Regions from separate parts of the Tindallia texcoconensis genome, predicted to be linked through region 1. Evidence: riboswitches for the same ligand, from Rfam matches in the RefSeq annotation. Region 1 holds a riboswitch; the other holds the start of a gene.

Region 1 (7,361 bases):
CAGTGGCTATGAAGTGGTAGATGATCTATTGAGTCGTGGTGGTTTGGACGGAATGATGTGGACAATATCGCTGATTCTAATTGCCCTCTCTTTTGGAGGAATTCTAGAAAAAACTGGAATGCTTCACGCTATTGGAGAATATATTTTGAGGTTTGCAAAAGGAACAGGATCTTTAATTGCCGCTACAGTACTTACTTGTTTTGCGGTTAACTTCTTAGCGGGAGAACAGTATATCGCATTAGTCATTCCTGGACGGATGTACCGTGATACGTACAAAGAAAAAGGAATTCACCCTAAAATTCTATCCAGAGCACTGGAAGGCGGTGGAACTGTCACATCTGCCTTGATTCCATGGAATACGTGTGGTGTGTTTATGTGGGGGACACTAGGGGTTCATCCTTTTGTCTATGCGCCCTATGCTTTCCTAAATATTCTTACGCCAATTGTTAATATTGTTTATGGATTTACTGGATGGACCGTTGACAAAATCGAAGAAGAAGAGGAATAAAGAGTGATGTTGATAGTCGTAAAAACGTGATTTAATAAGGATATTAGTATATAATACTAGTATCCTTATTAGTGTGTAGAGAGAAATTTAAGTTGTGGAAGAGAGGTAAAAAATGAGTTTGAAGTATGCTGAAGTGGTAGAGGCTTATCGTCGTATTCAACCCTATGTGCGCAAAACACCTTTGGAAGAATCAATTTATTTAGGTGGAGAAGGCCAGCGAATATTTTTTAAGTTGGAGTCTTTGCAAAAAGTTAAAAACTTTAAAATACGTGGAGCTTTTAATAAAATCCTCAGTTTGTCCGAGGAAGAAAAGCATCAAGGCGTAGCCACGGTGTCTTCTGGCAATCACGGTAGTTCTGTCAGCTATGCGGCTAATTTGCTGGGAATACAGAAAGCCATTGTGTTTGTTCCAGAAATGACTCCTCAAAGTAAAATAGATAAAATAGAGTATTATGGAGCTACAGTAATAAAAATTGGGAAAAATTATGATGAGGCCCATACTTTGGGGAATCAATATATTCAAGAAGAAAAAATGACATACATTGATTCCTATCATTCAGACAGGAAAGTACATGCTGGCCAAGGTACTATTGCTATTGAGTTATTGCAGCAGAACAGTCAAATCGATACAATAGTAGTGCCGATTGGAGGAGGCAGTTTAATTAGTGGAATTGCAGTGGCAGCAAAAACGATTAAACCAAGCATTAAAATTCTAGGAGTACAGACAGAAGCATGTCCCGCAATGATCCGATCTTGTGAAGAAGGGGTTTGTCATGAAAAATATCCGACAAAGCCTTCTTTATGTGATGCATTAGTAGGTGGAGTGGGTCCCTTAGGGTATCACATGGTATCTTCTTATGTAGATGATCTATTAATGGTATCTGAAGAGACCATTGGTAAGGCTGTGAGTCTAATGGCCAAGAAGGAAAAACTGATTGTGGAAGCAGGCAGTGCTACTACGGTAGCTGCTGTGATGGAGCATGGTGAGAGTTGGGATGGGAAAAACATTGCCTTAGTGATCTCTGGTGCCAACATTGATGGAGATATACTTGCTAGTCTTTTACAGCGATACTAGGAAGGAAAAGGATACAGGATAAAAGCTGAAAACATTGATAAACATTCAAAAAATGTACAGATGAATTTATTTTAGGAGGGATACAATGAAACAAAAAAATGTATCGATTATCGGGGTGCCAATGGATTTAGGCCAAAATCGAAGAGGCGTTGACATGGGTCCTAGTGCTATGCGATATGCTGGTGTTCAGTCACGAATTGAAAAGCTGGGACACAAGGTTAGTGATGATGGCGATGTCCTTATTGAAGCTTTAGGGCATAAAGAAGAGGCAGAAAAATCTAATCTTAGAAACTTAGTGGAAGTAGAAAGAGTGAATGCAGCATTAGCCAAAAAAGTAAGTGGAATTATTGCTAAAGGTTGCTTTCCTCTGGTCTTAGGTGGTGATCATAGCATTGCTATTGGAACGATTGCAGGAGTAGCAGACCATTATGAAAATCTAGGGGTTATATGGGTGGACGCCCATGCTGATTTAAATACAGAAGAAACATCGCCGTCTGGTAACATACATGGGATGCCTTTAGCCGCAAGCTTAGGAATTGGCAATAAGCTTCTGACAAACCTTCATCAACCAATCGCAAAAGTAAAGCCGGAGAATGTAGTGATGATTGGACATCGGGCTTTAGATGAGGGCGAAAAAGAGTTGGTGAAAGCACAAGGAATCAAAATGTACACCATGCATGAGATTGATAGAATGGGCATGGCTAAAGTAATAGAAGAGTCCTTGGAATATTTGAAAGATAAAACAGATGGTATTCATCTATCTTTGGATTTAGACGGATTAGATCCTGGCGATGCCCCTGGAGTAGGGACTCCGGTTATTGGTGGTATTAGCTATCGGGAAGGACATCTTGCCATGGAAATGCTGGCAGAATATGATGGGATTGTTTCGGCTGAATTTGTGGAAGTAAATCCTATTTTAGATGAAAAAAATAAAACAGCACAAGTAGCTGTCGCTTTAATAAGTTCTTTGTTGGGAGAAAGATTGTTATAAAAAGGATTAGTAGATAAAAGCGAAAGGCTTCAGAAAAATATTCTGGAGCCTTTTATCGAATCAGGGCATTACAAAGCTTTTTAAGGCCCAAGGGGTTTCGAGACAAGTACAAATTTGGTTCGATCATTTCAAGTTCAAGCAGTAATGGTTGTTGTTGTTCATCGTACAAAAAATCTACCCGCATAAACATTGGAATTGGGTTAAGAACCTTAATTAAGTGTTTTAAAAAAAGACGATCTTTATGGGTTAGAAACGTTTCAGAGTAAGTTCCACCCCAGTGCTCATGGACTAAAAAACCATTCTCGGCAGGCTTTTTTTTCATAGCAAAAACCGGGTCACCATCAATAATCACTGCTGAACGTTCACCATCAGTTTGAACGCTTTTTATAAATGGTTGTAATACGGCTGATTGATTACGAGTTAAATGAAGAACATGCTTTTTAATGGAGTTAAAATCCTGGGCGTCTACCAAATAAGTATGATGGCCGCTTGCTCCAATGCTGGGTTTCACAATAACTTTATCAGTAGAGAAATTCCAACAAAATGGCGTTAAGTTCATGTGATCATCAATAAAAAAACTAGGAACAGTGGGAACTTCATGGTCTGATAGCCATTGAAGATAGCGCTTATTACTGTTCCAAATAATGGTAGAGGCATTATTAACAAGGCGACAGTGTTGTTCAATTGCTTGCATACGTTTAATAAACTCAGGTAATCGATGTTGGTAATCCCAGCATGAACGAACGACAGCGGTATCGAATTGCTGGTAGGAAACAGATGTATCATCCCATGGTACAATAGAAGCATTGCAACCAAGTTTGTGTAGAGTTGATTGTAAGGCGAGGTCATCTGGATGATGGCTGAGTGAATATTTTTGGCTTACTAGAATAGCAAAGGTTGGCTTTGAGTTCATTTGCATAGGAACCTCCTGAAATTGAGAGTAATTTTAGAACATAGTAAAAGATGCAATGGAAAGTGACGCATTTTCTTGTAGAAGTATAGCATAAAAGTCAATAAATGATAAGCTTTATCATTTATTGACTTTTATGCTTGTTCATGATAATATTTAAATAATTAAATATTTTTTATGGTGTCTATTTTTAAAAAATAGACAAAGGGGAAGTAGGTGTAATTCCTACGCGGTCCCGCCACTGTAATGCTAAGGGAGATATCCTGCCACTGTTATAAAAATGGGAAGGGGGATATCTTTACGATGATGCTGAGCCAGGAGACCTGCCGTAAAATGCTCCGAAGTTTCCACGGAAGATGGGAGGGAGGTCGTACTCGAATATTTTAGGCGCTTAGTGATCCACTAACTTCAGAATAAATTGAGTAGCTGAAACCTTTTCTACTAAATATGGGAAAGGTTTTTTTATTGAAAAAAATCCAATAGACTGAAGGTGACAAGGTCAAGCATTACGCTTATAGAGAAGTATCGGATTGACAAAGGGAAAAGTATCCTAATGAATCAAATACAAACGAAATGAATTATCAATAAAGGGTGTTTAAATTGAGGAAGGTATTAATAACTAAAGCTTTTCAGCTGTTAGTTGTGCTCATATGTACCACGTTTATTACATTTTTACTTTCCTATTTCAGTCCTGGAGATCCAGCAGAAAGGAGACTTATGTCGAGAGACGTAGTCCCCACAGTCGAAACGCTGGAAAGAACCAGGGAAGAAATGGGGCTGAATCAGCCCTTTTTAGTTCAGTACGTACGCTGGGTCTCTGGATTGCCCCGTGGCGACTTAGGGGAATCATATCATTTTCGAAAACCAGTTGGCTCGGTTCTTTTGAACAGGATGCCAAATACCTTTACTTTGGCATTGGCTTCTCTCGGCCTTATAGTGGCAACTTCCTTGCCTTTGGGAATGATCGCTGCCGTGAAACGAAATCGTTTAATAGACTATTTAATCAGGATTATTACATTTTTTTCTTTATCGATACCAGGCTTTTGGCTTGGGTTAATGCTTATGTACATAGTTGCAGTGCGATTTGGATTGGTTCCTATTATGCAAGGGAGCGGCGCTATTGACTTGTTGCTACCTACCATTACCCTGTCTGTGCCATTGATTGGTCGATATGTTCGAATAGTCCGCACGGTCATTCTGGAAGAACTCTCCATGGATTATGCGATTAGTGCAAGAGCTCGGGGAATTTCGGAAATTTGCATTTTAATATTTCATGTACTGCCGAATGCGTTGCCTGGATTACTAACATTAATAGGGATGACGATTGCATCTCTATTAGGAGGAACTATTGTTGTTGAACATCTTTTCATGCGTCCCGGATTGGGTTCGATGGTCCTGCAGGCCATCAGTTATCGTGATTACCCACTGTTGCAGGGGTTTGTGCTTCTAATGGTCTTAACCTATGTGTCGATCAGTTTTCTGGTAGACATTTTAACGAAATTGCTGGATCCACGAATTTTATTAATAGATAGAAAAGAGGAAATTTCTTGAAGGGGAAAAAGAGGTTGAGGCAATGAAAAAGTGGTGGCCTTTGATATTGGTAATTGGATTATTAGTATTTCTTTTTGTAGCACCTGTTCTAGCACCCCATGATCCCATAGATACCAACTTGAACCATGTTTTGCAGGGTCCCAGTGATGATTTTCCTCTCGGTACTGATCAAGTAGGACGGTGTTTGCTTTCGCGTATACTTTATGGTGCTCGAATTTCTGTTGGCTCCACTATAGGCCTTTTGTCGGCAATGGCTTTAACTGGTCTGATAGTAGGGGTTACTGCCAGCTATTTTGGAGGTGTGGTTGATCAAGGGATTATGAGAATTTCAGATGCTGTGTTGGCTTTTCCGGACATGGTGTTTGCCATTGCAGTAGCAGGCTTGATAGGCCCAGGGCTTCGCAACACACTCATTGCCTTATCAATTATCTGGTGGACACGTTACGCACGGCTGATACGTGTACTTACAGCCCGACTCTTGAACCGTCCCTTTGTTGAAGCTGCACGAATGGCGGGGGCGAGTCCTCTGAAAATAATAAGACGTTATATTTTACCTAATCTCTTCCCTACGTTAATCGTCCAGTATGTAACAGATATAGGAAGCATCATGTTGGCAATTGCGAGTCTTTCTTTTGTTGGTCTTGGTGTACAGGCACCATTACCAGAATGGGGAAGCATGTTAAATGAAGGGAGACCTTATTTGCAAACAGCCCCCTGGCTTTTGATTTATCCAGGAATGGCTATTTTTTTCGTGGTGTCTATTTGTAATATCACAGGTGATCTATTGCGAGATAAAATGGATCCTCATGATAGTTCGAAATCAGAAATGACAAATATGTACCCGCAAGTAGGAAAAAGACACTTATTTAGAAAATTGTTTGTGAAGGATGAAAAATGTAAAGAAGGCGGAAAAAAGCAAAGATACTACCAGGAACTAAAAGAAGGCAGAAAAGGTGGTGAAGCCTGCTAATAATAAAAGGATTAGATTTTGTGTTTTATTCATTTTTAACGGAAAAAATAGGAGGCGTACATAGTGATAAAAAAAATGCTGGTATTGATGATTTTTATATTGATGCTTATGATGGGATGCTCTGATACAGATAGCGATTTGGAGATGTCTGAAAAGGAGTCAATAGAAAATGGAGTACAAAATGCAGATCATGAAAATACTCATGTGAATGTAGGATTGTTTTGGCTAGATGCAGACCTGGAACCAACAACTGCTTGGCATGGATGGGCACTAGCGCGTTTGGGTGTTGGAGAAAATTTGATCCAATTGGATGAAAATATGAATTTTATGGGAAAAATTGCAGAAGAATGGGAAATGAAAGATGATCAAACAGCTGTATTTAAGTTGCGTCAGGATGTATATTTTCATAATGGGAAACAAGTTGATGCGGAAGCGGTGAAAGCTTCAATTGAGCGTGCACTGGAGATGACGGATCGCGATGATGTGAAATTTCCTGTTGAAACAATTGAAGCAGATGAATTTACGGTGACGATCCGTACCCAAGAGGCTTGGCCAACGTTGCTGAACCTTTTAGCGGATCCTGTATATATCATTGTTGATGCTGAAGCGGCACAATCACCTGATTTTGCAGTTGAGCCTATTGCGACGGGTCCATTTAAAGTGACTGGATTTACTTCGGATGAGGGTTTTGCATTGTCTCGTCATGATGATCATTGGAATGGAGCAAGCAGCATCGAAACAATAGATGCACGATATATTCCTGATGCTTCGGTTCGGGCAATGGCACTTCAAACAGGAGAAATTGATTTCGCCACACAGTTGAACCATACAGATCTGACGCTTTTTGAAGATAACGAAGAGTATGAAGTTCTCAAAGGGCCAAATCTACGAATTTTCCAAATGAGATTAAACATGAACAAACCCTATATGCAATACCCTGAGTTTAGGCAAGCACTGGTGCATGGGATTGATCAAGTCAGCTATGCGAAGAAATTGGCAAATGGTGTGCCAGCAAAAGGACCTTTTACTTCTCAGCTAGCTTTCGGTTATGATGGGGAGATTCCTTACGAATTTGATCCAGAAAAAGCTAAAGCCTTACTTGATGAGATTGGTATGGTTGATACAAGTGGTGATGGATTTCGTGAATATCAAGGAGAGAAAATAAAGTTAAACTATGTAGCGAGAACCGATTTAGGACAAGTTCCCAACACAATTGGTTCTGCGATGCAAGCTCATTATCGAGACATTGGTTTGGATATGGAACTACTTTTAGTGGAAAGCGATACCGATCTGGTGGAAAATAGAGAATATGACATGCGATGGGAACGCTGGACTTCAGCTCCTACAGGGGATCCA
Region 2 (7,361 bases), 280 kb from region 1:
CCTGACGGGTACTGTCATCCTTTAACATAGCTGTTAAAATAAATGTACCCGATTTAAGAGCTATTATTTCTCCAGTGTTTTCATCAAGATATGCCACAGATTCATCATCAACGTTCCATTGAATCCCGTCAAACGGTGGCTCTACCAGTTCACCCCGATAGGCTAATGTGATCTGGGCCTTTTCTCCAAGTAAAAAAGCTTTTTCTTCTACTTTTATCTCCAATTCTTGGGTCGATTCTCCAACGCTACGATAAGTTACTTCTACATCTGTATCTTTTATCGCTTTAAACGAATATTCATAGCGTAAATTCCTATACTCCAACCTTTCTTGCTTGTCTTCACCATTGACTAAAAACTGATCAATCTCTTTGCCTTCCGGAGGAATGACATAAATCCTTACGTCTTGATTTATCCCTATAGTGCCGGATTCCGGCAGGCTTTTAACACCTTCACCTTCCAACGACAAAGCGATAGAGCCAAGTTCCTGATAAACAACATTGCTTTCGTTATGCTTTTCTTCTAGTGTTATTTCAATAGGTTCTGGAGCTAGATACCCAGGAATTTCTTTTGGTACAAAGGTGATCGTATCTCCTATTCGGAAATAGTTTTCTCCCAAGGATTCTGTAAAATTATAGTCCCTAAAATTCCCCGTACTGGTTCTATAATCTTTCAAGTAGCGTTGGTTACCCACTACCAGACTCCAGCTTTCATCGCATACAGCATGCTTTTCCTGACCTGTAATCCCTTCCGTTTCCTTGATGCTTTTCCCCTGTTCATCTACATAATGAATCGTCAGAGAAGCAGGATTAACAATTCCTTGAGTATTTAAGTCTGTTGCATCCCCATTATTATAAATCTTTGTATATCGCTGGATTCCATCCTCTTTCTTTGTATTGCTCCGCCAGAAAATTCTTCCATTGGATGGAAAATCCTTCACACTATCAGGCAAAATAATTTCGTCCAGGGCATTGAAGGTAAATGCCTGCTGTCCAATTTTTTCAAGTCCCAAAGATAACGTCACATGCTCCAGTTCATTATCCTTAAAAGCCATAGCTCCTATTTCTTTTAAGGATTCAGGAAGGTGAATTTCTTTCAACTTATTGCCTTCAAAAGCATCCTCTCCAATTTTCACCAAATGATCAGAGAAGGTAATTTCTTTAATCTGATTCCCCCAGAACCCTCGTTTCTCTACTGTTTTCAAGGTGTTAGGCAATTTCAGTTCTTCAATCAAGTTCCCCTGAAATGCCCATGGACCTACTTCTTCAAGCCCTTCTGGTAGCACAAGTGTTTTAATCTGACTATTAATACTTCCGCCAAAAGAAGAGAAGTGAAAAGCTTTTTCACCTATTTTTTTCACATCCACTCCGTTAATAGTAGATGGTATGATTAACTCTTCTGGTGGATTTTTTCCTCGATATCCTAAAATAATTCCTTTTTCTTCATCAAACTCAAATTCATCATTGCTTTGCATTTTTATTTGTTCTATTTCTTCTGTCTCTTCTGTTTCTTTCGCTTCCTCATAAGCTGCATCTTCCTGTTTTTCTTCTGGCTTTTCTTCCTTTGTATCCAGATGTTTCCTATCACTCTGATCATCCGAATCATTCGTTTCAGGGATTTGATCCACCTCTTGGTAAACCTTTTCCGTAACTGTTGTTTTCGTTGATTCAGTATGTTTCTCCACCAAATCTTTTTCCGCCCATGCTACAAATGGACTAAACAAAGGTAGTACCATACTTAAGGTTACTAGCAACGCAATACGTTGCTTCCATACCATTTTTGACATTCTTATGCCTCCTTTTCTTTTGCTGTTCTTTCTTGCCCTTATCCTTGCACCGCTTCCTACATCCGCCCCTTTCCTCTATGTAATTCAGATGATGCTATATATAAAAAACCAGAGGTAGCTAAAAACTCATTGTTATCCAAAAACGCAACACCGCTTATCTCCTTTTTAAAAATGGTTTACGATGATAATCATCGGATACATGAGCTTTTAGCCCCGCTGGCGTTGCCGCCAGTAAGAAAAATTCTACTTTGCTCCTCCTCCTTCAGGATTCGTATTGATTCACCCATAGGTTTTCTTGTTTTAAAGCTTCCACTAAGGTTTTTCCGATGCTCGTGGGTTTATCTGCCATATAGATACCTGCTTCTTTCATGGATTGTATTTTTTCTCTAGCCCTTCCTTTTCCATCATCAATAATAGCTCCAGCTTGACCCATGGGTTTACTGGTTGGTAGGGTTTCACCACTGATATATCCTACTACTGGCTTTTTCATATTGGCTCTAATCCATTTTGCTGCCTTTTCTTCTTCCTTCCCTCCAATTTCACCAATCATCACAACTGCCTTCGTCTCTTTATCTTCATTAAAAGCCTGAAGCACCTCGATAAAATTGGTGCCCTGAATCGGATCTCCACCAATTCCTACGGCAGTTGATTGTCCGATTCCTCGCTGAGAAAGCTGATAAACCGCTTCATAAGTAAGGGTACCTGAGCGAGAAACGACCCCTATTTCTCCTTTTTGATGAATATATCCTGGCATAGTCCCAATCTTGCATGTTTCAGGCGTAATAATACCAGGTGAATTCGGGCCAATTAAACGAGTTTTTTTGCCTTCCATATATTTTTTTACTTTGATCATATCCATCACAGGAATATGTTCTGTAATGCAAATCACTAAATCCAATTCTGTTTGTACGGCTTCTAAAATAGCGTCGGCTGCAAAGGGGGCGGGGACATATACCACCGAAGTATTTGCCGATGTCTTTGCAACGGCTTTTTCCACTGTGTTAAAGATGGGGACTCCCAACAGTGCTTGGCCTTCTTTTCCAGGGCTAACGCCTCCAACAATGTTGCTTCCATAGTCTTGCATAAGCTTTGTATGGTATTGGGCTGTTTTTCCTGTAATGCCTTGAATAATGATTTTTGTCTTTTCATCCACCCAAATCCCCATTAAGCCGCACCTCTTTTCCCTTCCACTAATTCAACAATTTTCTGAGCACCTTCGCTCATATTAGCCACTGTTACAATTTCCAAGTTAGAGGATTTGAGAATTTTAAGACCTTCCTCTACATTCGTTCCTTCCAAGCGAAGGACTATAGGCACTTGAAGCTCTATGTCTTTTACTGCATTAAGAAGGCCTTTGGCAATCACATCACATTTTATAATGCCTCCAAATATATTGACCAAAATTCCTGATACCTTTGAATCTGACATAAGGATTTTGAAAGCTGCTTTAACTGTTTCTTCTGTGGCTCCACTTCCTATATCCAGAAAATTCCCAGGATGGCCACCATAATGCTTGATGATATCCATCGTGGCCATGGCTAAACCTGCTCCATTAACCATACAGCCAATATTGCCCTCCAAAGAAGCATATGCCAATCCATGAGATGCCGCTTCCACTTCTTTTTCTTCTTCTTCATTGAGATCCAAATATTTCCTTAGGTGAGGCTGACGAAAAAGAGCATTGTCATCAAAACTAAGTTTTGCATCTAAGGCCTGTACCTCTCCACTTTTCGAAATGACTAATGGATTAATTTCTGCCATAGAGCCATCTTGTTCGATAAAGCATCGATACAGATTTTTCATTAGGTCTACGGTATCTCGAAGTTGCTCTGGTGGTATTTGAATCCCATGGCAGATTCGATGTGCCTGAAATTCCGCCAGTCCTGTTACAGGATCGATGATTTCCTTATGGATTCTATCAGGATTTTCCGCTGCAAAGCTCTTGATATGGGCATCATCTTGTTCTGAAGCAATTATCATCACCCTTGCAGCTTCAGGATCCAGCGTAATGGCTATATAGTACTCTTTCCATATTTCGCAGCTTTCTTCAATCAGCAGTTTTTTTACTACTCGACCTTCTGGACCCGTTTGGTGGGTCACCAAAGTTTTTCCCAAAAGATGTGCGGCTTCAGTTTTCAAATCCGCCAAATTACTGACCATTTTTACCCCGCCAGCTTTTCCTCTGCCTCTAGCATGTATTTGTGCTTTGACAACAGCTTTGTCTGTTTCTATGCTCCAGCCTGCTTTTTCCACCTCTTCTAAAGTTCCGGCAACAAACCCCTTGGGAACGGGTATCCCATACTGCTTTAATAAAGTTTTTGCCTGATATTCATGAATATTCATCTTTCAACCTCCTTTCTTTGCCTATTTTCTCCAAAAACAAAAACCAGAAATCCCTAAGACTTGCTCTTAAAGGACCTCTGGTTTTCCAGTCAGTTCTCACACTATTTAATTGATCACGTTTACAGTTTTATCGACTCTTTCCATTCTTCAACACGAACTACCTGTCCGTCTTGGAACACCAAACGCATTTCTCCATGCCTTGTCTCACGAATCATTTTCAGCAGCTTTCGTTCTCTTTGTGACAACTCCTCTATTCCCATCTTTCTTTCCGCTAACATATCGCTTCCTCCTTTTGGTATGTTTTATCCATGGGACGTTTCCCCACCATTAACGATTTTCTTCCGCCACAGCCAGTGCAAACAAAGTGTCGGATAAACGATTAAAATATCGCAACAAGCACTCACTCACCTCTTCTTCTCGCATAAGCCATATGATTCTTCGTTCCAGGCGACGACAAATGGTTCTTGCCGCATGCAAATTGGCTGAAGAGAGATTGTTCCCAGGCACTACAAAACCTAAGGGCTTTTCCAGTTTCTCCATATATGCATCGATAAACCCTTCTTGCTTCTTGATATGTTCTTCTGTGATCTGTTCTCGAAGCTTTTCTGGGTCCCGAGTAGCAAGCTCTCCACCTGCCACGAAAAGTTCCTTTTGAATCTCTTCCAAAACTTCTTTTACTGCCTGATTCTCAATAGTTGCCCTAGCCACGCCGATAAAGCTGTTTAACTCATCCACCGTTCCATAACACTCTACTCGACTTTCATCTTTTGTCACTCGTTGCCCATCCCACAAACTCGTTTCTCCGCCGTCTCCGCTCCGTGTATAAATCCTCATCCTTTATCCCTCCTACTGTGGCTTTCATGTCTATTGGCATAAAAAAACTTCTCCAGGAATTCAGGGAGAAGTTTTATCGGAATGATTGCATTCAGAGCATACAGATATTTAGGAACTTTCTGTATCCACTCAGTCTCCTTCCCATCTCCCGTGAGAAATCCAGAGTATTCTATGGCAGGTCTCCTGGCTTAGCTTCATTGCATACCAATCTCCTTCCCATTGTTGTTCATCAACAGTGGATATGATTGGTGGCTCAGCATTACAGTGGCGGGACCGCGTGGGCATTACACCCATCTTCCCTTTTAATCTGTTCTCGTAATCAAACAGACACCATAAAATAATATTCAATTCTATCAACATAAGCATAGCATATCTTTATACCCAATTCAAGCTATATCCTCTTAGTTCCTTTTTATCTCCCTCATCCTCTCATTTGCTTTTGTTTTCCCTGGGATTAGTATCTAGATGCCTCTAATTCTATGGCTATCATCCCCTAGACCCTACTGATTCTTGGAGGTTTTTCAATGGTCTATGGCGAAGAAGCACCTTGTAGTACATGAGTTTGCTTCTATTTATTGACAGGCTCCTTTATTTGTATAAGAATAGAAGGAAGAACCCTAACGGAAAGGTGGTTATCCCATTGAAGGATGTATATATCGAAGTTTTAAAGGAAGAATTAGTGCCAGCCCTTGGATGTACAGAACCTATTGCTATTGCTTATGCCGCCGCTAAAGCCAGAGAAGTGCTGGGGCAAATGCCCGAGTCCATCCAGATTGAATCCAGCGGAAATGTGATCAAAAATGTAAAAGGAGTTACGGTTCCTATGACTCCAGGCATGAAAGGCATTGAAGCTAGTGCTATTCTTGGAGCCGTCGGAGGAGATTCTTCCAGGAAATTAGAAGTGTTAACGGCTGTTACGGAGGAACATATTCTCAAAACAAAAGAATTCTTGGAACAGAAAATTTGCCAAGTCACATTAGCAGAAGGAGTAGAAGGTCTTTATATTAAAGTGTTTGTTAAGGCTGCCAATGATGAAGCCAGCGTTACTTTAAAAGATTGCCATACGGGTATTATTGAAATCACTAAAAACAAACAAATTATTGAAAAGGAATCCACGATTGATGTACATGCCACCCAACAACAAGTGGACAGAAGCTTTTTAAGCATCCAAGGGATTTACGATTATATTCAAACCGTAGATGCTGGAACATTAAAACCTGTTTTAGAAGATCAAGTAACCATGAACCGTGCCATCGCTGAAGATGGACTTGCAAACCCCTATGGAGCCAACGTGGGAAAAACACTGCTGGAACTCTATGGTGATGCCGTAGATAATAAGGCTAAAGCCTATGCTGCCTCTGGATCTGATGCTCGGATGAGCGGCTGTTCCAAGCCTGTAGTTATCAACTCTGGTAGCGGGAATCAAGGCTTAACGGTTTCTTTGCCGGTTATTGTTTTTGCCGAATATCTAGATGTTTCGGAGGAAGTCTTGTATCGAGCATTAGCTCTAAGCAACCTTATTTCGATTCATATCAAAACAGGTATTGGAAAGTTATCTGCTTTCTGCGGTGCTGTCAGTGCTTCCTGCGGTGCAACGGCTGCCATTGCCTATTTACACCAAGCTCCCTTTCCTGTAATAACAAGATCTATTGCAAATACGCTGGCGAATACCTCTGGTATTGTCTGCGATGGTGCCAAAGCTTCTTGTGCCGCTAAAATTGCTTGTTCTGTCGATGCAGCTATATTATCATTCCGCTTGGCTGAAAAAGATCAGTACTTTGAAGCCGGTGATGGCCTCCTTAAAGAAGATATTGAAGAAACCATTCGCAGTGTTTGCCGAATGGCCAAAATTGGAATGAAAGAAACCGATGTAGAAATCCTGAAGATCATGATTGAATCCTGATCTTCAGGATTTTTTTACTGCATATAAATAAATTCTGGTAGTTGACCTGGTTCAAAGGCTCTTATAAATAATTGATTGTCAAATTCATCAAAAAAACCAACTACATACACAGGATAATATTCACGGGCTCTCCAGAAAGATGAAGAGCGATTTAAGCTTGCTTCAATTTCCTCTACATCCTTGGTGGAAATCCCATCTCCTATTTCTATAAACCCATTTCGCTCTATGACTTCCATTTCATTTTCCGACTCCACCATCCGTACAGATACTTGGGCTATATCTTCTGGAACTACCGTAACCTCATCATAGTGATCCTTGTCTTTTAACCACTGATCTAGTGCTTCAAAATTACGGTTTCGATCAACATATAACTGGCCGCGATCACCATAATAGGGAGGCATTGATTTTTGTTTGCGATCTGTTAAATGAATACGAATAGATCCTTCTGAATCACTTGGACCATATAACGTATCATAATCCGCTCTTTTGATTTCTTCC

What was found. A riboswitch is a leader RNA that binds a small molecule or an ion and turns the genes downstream of it on or off. The one in region 1 is predicted to bind cobalamin.
Region 2: another riboswitch for cobalamin. It lies ahead of ACZ47N_RS08630 (cob(I)yrinic acid a,c-diamide adenosyltransferase); the one in region 1 lies ahead of ACZ47N_RS09870 (ABC transporter permease).

What each region holds. Positions count from the first base shown of each region.
Region 1 is NZ_AP042431.1:2,195,647-2,203,007, forward strand. It holds gene nhaC (Na+/H+ antiporter NhaC) at 1-508, shown strand, start outside; gene ACZ47N_RS09855 (threonine ammonia-lyase) at 621-1,583, shown strand; gene rocF (arginase) at 1,669-2,574, shown strand; gene ACZ47N_RS09865 (ATP-grasp domain-containing protein) at 2,627-3,487, opposite strand; cobalamin riboswitch at 3,646-3,829, shown strand; gene ACZ47N_RS09870 (ABC transporter permease) at 4,127-5,035, shown strand; gene nikC (nickel transporter permease) at 5,058-6,005, shown strand; gene ACZ47N_RS09880 (ABC transporter substrate-binding protein) at 6,069-7,361, shown strand, end outside.
Region 2 is NZ_AP042431.1:1,912,625-1,919,985, reverse strand. It holds gene ACZ47N_RS08650 (leucine-rich repeat protein) at 1-1,783, opposite strand, end outside; gene sucD (succinate--CoA ligase subunit alpha) at 2,046-2,948, opposite strand; gene sucC (ADP-forming succinate--CoA ligase subunit beta) at 2,948-4,126, opposite strand; gene ACZ47N_RS08635 (DUF2292 domain-containing protein) at 4,246-4,404, opposite strand; gene ACZ47N_RS08630 (cob(I)yrinic acid a,c-diamide adenosyltransferase) at 4,454-4,960, opposite strand; cobalamin riboswitch at 5,117-5,310, opposite strand; gene ACZ47N_RS08625 (L-cysteine desulfidase family protein) at 5,601-6,863, shown strand; gene ACZ47N_RS08620 (DUF6449 domain-containing protein) at 6,878-7,361, opposite strand, start outside.